2 regions of the Ruoffia tabacinasalis genome follow, and region 1 is predicted to be linked to the other one. Evidence: predicted binding sites of a transcription regulator. Region 1 holds the regulator's gene; the other holds the start of a gene.
What was found. Region 1 encodes HrcA, which represses chaperone genes, less so after heat shock. Its sites were predicted from a motif close to TTAGCACTCNNNNNNNNNGAGTGCTAA; they were not measured.
Positions count from the first base shown of each region.

Region 2: the regulator HrcA is predicted to act here: its motif matches at 1,428-1,454, upstream of ACFO5Y_RS09235 (co-chaperone GroES).

Region 1 covers NZ_JBHSHQ010000008.1:41,102-44,320, reverse strand. The annotation lists gene dnaK (molecular chaperone DnaK) at 1-191, opposite strand, end outside; gene grpE (nucleotide exchange factor GrpE) at 213-785, opposite strand; gene hrcA (heat-inducible transcriptional repressor HrcA) at 808-1,824, opposite strand; gene ACFO5Y_RS01305 (YitT family protein) at 1,955-2,827, opposite strand; gene ribF (riboflavin biosynthesis protein RibF) at 2,820-3,219, opposite strand, start outside.
Region 2 covers NZ_JBHSHQ010000055.1:19,281-22,499, forward strand. The annotation lists gene groL (chaperonin GroEL) at 1-1,100, opposite strand, end outside; gene ACFO5Y_RS09235 (co-chaperone GroES) at 1,128-1,394, opposite strand; gene ACFO5Y_RS09240 (redox-sensing transcriptional repressor Rex) at 1,551-2,213, opposite strand; gene ACFO5Y_RS09245 (nuclease-related domain-containing protein) at 2,628-3,219, opposite strand, start outside.

The DNA of each region.
Region 1 (3,219 bases):
ACTGTATCTGGGTTTGTTACTGCTTGACGTTTAGCAACTTCCCCTACTTGAATTTCATCTTTTTTTAAAGCTACAACAGATGGTGTTGTACGGTTACCTTCTGGGTTTGGAATAATTTTAGCTTCTCCACCTTCAAGAACCGCTACAGCAGAGTTTGTTGTACCTAAGTCAATACCAATAATTTTAGCCATATTACATTTCTCCTTTTTATTTTATTCTGATACGATAACCATTGCCGGTCTAATGACACGATTATCAATTCGATATCCTTTTTGTAACACTTGAATCACATGATTACTTTCTTGTCCTTCTCCCGCAGGCATGACACTTACTGCTTGGTGGAAGTTTGGATCAAATTCTTCATTCAATGGATCAATTGTTTCAATTTTTTCTTTTTCAAACGCATTTTTGAATTGGTTATGAACCATTTCAACACCTTTTTTAAGTGCTTCGCCATCTTCCGATGTCGTTTCCGTTTGTAGAGCTCTTTCTAAGTTATCAATAACTTCTAAGAGTGATGACGCTAAGTTTTGCGATCTAAATTTTGCTGCTTCAGATCTTTCTCTTGAATTAATACGACGCATATTAGCTATCTCAGCTTGTAGGCGTAATATCTTGTCATCTAGTTCTTCGTTTTCTTGTTTTAATTTATCTAATTCTGATACCTCTTGAGTTTCTTCTTCAGAAACTTCGGGTGTATCAGACGTTGTCTCTTCTGATGTCTCTGGTTCGATAATTTCTACAGATTCATCAACAACATTGTTATTTTTTTCGTTATCTGTCAATTGACACCCTCCTTCATTTATATTATTGAATAGATAATTTGTTAATCATCACTTCTAATAACGCAATTACTTTTTCATAGGACATTGTTGTAGGTCCGAGTAATCCTAAGATTATTTTTTGATTTTCATTCACAAATGAACCGGTGAGAAGATTTATATTCGCTAAGCTATCAGCTAAAAACTCATAACCAAACATAATATTAATGCCTTCTTCTTGCTCTTCGAGTAAATGATACATTTCCCTTGAACCATCAATGAGTTCAAAAAGATGTTTCAATGCTTCTCTACTCGTTTGTCCATCTATCAAATCAAAGAGATTACTTTTCCCACTAATGTAATAGCGGTGTCCTTTTATGTGGTGCATTGATTTTTCAATCAACGGAGAGAAATCTAATTGATATCCTGTTAAACGTTGAGTTAATAAAGGTATTCCTAACTTCATCCTTTGATAGGCATCTTCAAGTACAACACCTTTAAGTTCATCGTTTATCATCTCTACTAACTTCGTGATATCATCTTTTGAAAGTGACACTTTTAATTCAATTTGCTCGCTCTCTATATTCCCCTTATCTGTCATAAGGATTGAAATATAACGCGTCCGATCGATTGGCACTAATTTAAATTCTTCAAAATAATGCGATTCTTTATTCTGTCCAAGTACCACTGCTGTAAATCCAGTCAATGAAACTAATATATCTGCACAAAGTTGTGTCAGTTGTAACGGACTATAATGTTTCGCTTGAGTTAACTCTTCAAAATTAGCGTCATCATCAAGAAATGGTAATTCTTTGTCTTCCTGATGAATAATCCCGTCAATATAATAACGATAGCCATCAATAGATGGTATTCGGCCACTAGAAGTATGTGGCTTCATTAGTAAGCCTTGTTGCTCTAACACAACCATATCATTACGTATTGTTGCAGGACTCACTTTTAAGTAACTCTCTCGAAGTAAAGTTTTAGAACCAATGGGTTCTTCAAATTGTCCATAAAGTTGTATAATTAAATTAAGAACTTCCTGTTGTCTTGGTGTCAACATTTTCTCACCCCACTTATTAGCACTTAAATTATATGAGTGCTAACTGTTATTATAATACATCCTACTAGGACAATTGTCAAGGGATTTACCGAAAAAAATCAAAAAAATTAGCACTCTTTGGTTAAGAGTGCTAGATTACTTCATTTTCTTCAATATCATGTGATTGATCCAGGTTAAATGTGAAACCTTCACCTAGAACTTGTTGGATTCCAGTCACTGTGACAAAAGCATTTGAATCAATGTCATTAATGATTCTTTGAACTTTAATTAACTGAATTCGATTAATAACAACATATAGAACATCTTTTTCTGCTTTAGAATAATATCCGTAACCTTTTAACACTGTGATTCCCCGATCAACTCTCTTCATAATTTCTTCAGCAATTTCGTCATGCTTATTTGATACAACCATGATCGCTTTTTTAGGATTATACCCTTCCATGACAAAGTTTAAAATCTTACTTGTAATATATAATGAGATTAAAGTCAGTAAGCCTTTTTCTAAACCGATAACAACAGTTAATGGAATGACAATCATAACGTCAAGGATTAACAATGCAATGGAAACTTGCAAGCCCATATATTTATTAATGATTAACGCAATGATATCAACGCCTGCTGTCGTCCCGTGTCCTAAAATAACAATTCCAATCCCTAGACCAATTAAAAATCCACTTGCTAAAGGTCCTAATAATGAATTCGTTGGAATAAAGCTAGGTAAGAATACAAATTCTAAAAATAATGACATGGATACAATTGCGACGAGCGTATAAAAGATTGTCTCTTTTTCGAGAAACTTCCAACCGATAAGCATAATAATCGCATTGATTATAAAGTTACTCAGTGAAGGACTAATGTCAAATACATAGAACAGTAAGAGTGTGATCCCTGTGACGCCACCTTCACCAAGTTGGTTAGGAATGACAATGGAATTAATCGCAATTGAAAAGATAAACGTTCCAATTAATACGAGTGCTAGGTTTTTGATCACTGATTTATACATCTCGACCACCACCTTGATCTTCGAAATAAAGACGAGTGTTCTCTTCATCAACTTTCAATTGATCAATCAATTCATCGACACTATTAAATTTATATTCTCCACGTAAATAATGGTGCCATCTGACTCTGACTTTTTCACCATAAATCATTTGATCAAAATCTAAGATGTAGACTTCACAAGTTAAATCATGATTATCGTAAAATGTAATATTATGACCTATAGATGCACTACCTAAGTACCAAGTATCGCCTATCTTAATTTCAACGGCATAAACGCCTATGCCTGGAAGCAGTTGCGGATGAGGGACTTGGATATTCGCTGTTGGGTAGCCTAAAGTACGTCCTACTTTTTCACCATGAATGACCGTGCCGTATATTTCATAAATATAGCCC
Region 2 (3,219 bases), on a different contig from region 1:
AGGCGTTCTTGTAATTTCTCACGGTCAAATTCACTTGTTGTGTCTTCGATTTGTGCACGGATTAATGCCACACGGTTGTCAATTTGTTCTTTCGAACCAGCACCTTCAACAATTGTTGTATTGTCTTTAGTTACATTGACTTTACCTGCTGAACCTAAGTGCTCTTCTGTTGCGTCTTTCAATTCGAAGCCTAATTCCTCAGAGATAACCGTTGCACCTGTTAAGATAGCTAAGTCTTCTAACATTGCTTTACGACGGTCACCAAAACCAGGTGCTTTAACAGCAACCACATTTAATGTTCCGCGTAATTTGTTTAATACAAGTGTTGGTAATGCTTCTCCTTCAATATCTTCCGCAATAATTAATAACGGACGACTTGTTTGCATTACGCTTTCTAGTAAAGGTAGTACATCTTGGATGTTTGTAATTTTACGGTCTGTAATTAATACATATGGATTCTCAAGATCCGCGATCATTTTCTCGTTATCTGTGACCATGTATTGTGATAAGTAACCACGGTCAAATTGCATCCCTTCAACAACTGATAATTCAGTTTCAATCGATTGTGAATCTTCGATGGTAATAACGCCATCTTGACCTACTTTTTCCATAGCGTCAGCGATTAATTCCCCTACTTTTTCATCTCCTGAAGATACCGATGCAACTTGTGCAATCGATTCTTTTGAAGAAACGGGTTGAGATAATGATTGTAAAGCTTCTACAGCCGCGCGTGTCGCCATCTCAATACCACGACGAACACCTACTGGATTCGCACCAGCCGTCACGTTTTTCATTCCTTCACGTGCAATCGCTTGGGTTAATAATGTTGCAGTCGTTGTTCCGTCACCTGCAATATCATTCGTTTTAGAAGCTACTTCCATGACTAACTGTGCACCCATATTCTCGAAGCGATCTTCCAATTCGATCTCGCGAGCGATCGTTACACCATCATTTGTAATTGTTGGTGATCCAAATTGTTGATCTAATACGACATTACGCCCTTTTGGCCCTAATGTTACTTTAACTGTATCTGCTAAGATATCAACTCCACGTAGTAGAGCTGCACGTGCATCTTCTGAAAATCTTAAATCTTTTGCCATATAATATTCTCTCCTTTAAATTCGATATTATGCTAAGACTGCTAATAAATCTTTGTGTTCAATAATCAACAATGACTCATCGCCATGTTCAACTTCTGTTCCAGAATAATTCTTGAAGAACACTGTGTCGCCAACTTTAACGCCATCTTTTTCTTCAATTTCTGGTCCAATTGCCACAATTTCACCGTATTGTTCTTTTTCTTTAGCTGAACTTGGTAATACGAAACCACTTGCTGTCGTTTCTTCTGTTTCTGCCACTTTGATAACAACACGTTTTCCTAAAGGTTTAATCATATTATACCCTCCAAATGATTTTTATTTTTATATTTAGCACTCGTTTTATTTGAGTGCTAATGGTTTAATCTTATAATAGTCTAAATTGGTCAAAAAATCAAGTCATTGAATTATTTTTTTCGAAAAAAAAAGCACACCTTTTGGCATGCTTTACAATTATTTATTTTCAAAATCAGAGAAGTCCTCTGCATCATCCATATTACTATCAATGAAGTAAATGAGTGTCTGTAGTTCATTTGTCAGGTCCACATTTTGAACACGAACGTTGCGTGGTACATCAAATCTAAGTGGCGTGAAGTTCATGATTCCTTTCACTCCCGCCTCGATAATTCGGTTCACGATATCTCCTGCGACGTCTTGTGGGACTGATAAAATAATAATTTCAATTTGTTGTTGTTGGATTTGCTCTTCCAATTCATCCATTGAATAAACTGGGACACCACGTTGAATTGTTCCAATTATGTCAGTATTTACATCAAACGCGGCTCCAATTCGAATATTGCTATTCTTCCGGAAATTGTAGTTAATCAGTGCATTCCCCAAATTACCTACACCCACCAGTCCAACCGACGTTAAGCGATCTTGATTCAAAATACGCGAGAAAAAGTCTAATAAGTGATCCACATCGTAACCGTAACCACGTTTCCCCAATGCCCCGAAGTATGAAAAGTCACGACGAATGGTCGCACTATCTACTTTTACAGCTTCACTTAATTCCGTTGAAGAAATGCGCTTTTTCCCTGCATGTTGCAAGAATCGTAAATACCTATGATAGATGGGTAATCTCAAGGCAGTCGCTTTTGGTATTTCTTTTGCCATAAATTGCCTCCTCCTAGGTTTATCTATATCTAATTTTTAAGTCATGCTCATTATAGCACTCCTTCACAAACTTTGTCCAAATGTAACCTTCGAGGGTTTACAATTATTGTGAATTCTGAGCCTATTTAGCCTAACTTTTATATTCTAATATATTTTATAGTGAGAATAAAGCTTTTTATGTGAAATATTATGCAAAATAGTAATTAAATTCGAATATGGTGATGATTGTTTGTGAAAATTGGTGATTTTTGTCGGAAACGAGCACTCGAATTTTTTTCGAATGATTGTTTAGTCCGAATCGAGCACTCGAATTATTTTTGAATGATCGTTTAGCCCGAATCGAGCACTCGAATTCATTTCGAGTGCTTGTTTAGCCGGAATCGAGCACTCGAATTTTTTTCGAGTGCTCGTTTATCACGGAATATCCCGGAATCGGAATTTTAGATCATCAAATGCGTCTTCCATCCGCTTCATTGGGTTAATATAGTCAGCGGTCCGGCCGCGGCTATGTACTTTGAAATATTTCTTTAGGACGTGTCGGATTGTATTATGAATGCCTTTCGTATCTTGGTAATAATTTAGGGTTCTTCGAGTCAGCGGCTGGTCATAGTCTAGGATTGCTAAGTCGCATAGGGTTCGCAACACTGCTTTTTCTTTTGACTCGCGGTAGCCACATGACCGGCAGACAACGTGATATCTTTCGGTTCCAACATCGATCTTGTGACCACCGCACCCGCAGCACACAATTCCTCGGTAGATCTGCGTTTTGTCAACATCTACTGGGCGCACTTTTGGGAATTTCCGGCGGCTCGCTCGCTTCATTAATTTTACCGCCACTTCTTCGGGGCGCCATTTTGCTCCGTAGGTTTCTTTTTCCAATTCTTTAAAATACTTATTGATTTGCCACCGCTTTAAATACAAGCCTTCGGCGCGTGAATCTGAGATTTGGACGGTGTCTTCTTCTTGAATGAAAACTAATTTTGTTTCGACTTCAGTCCGAATGCCC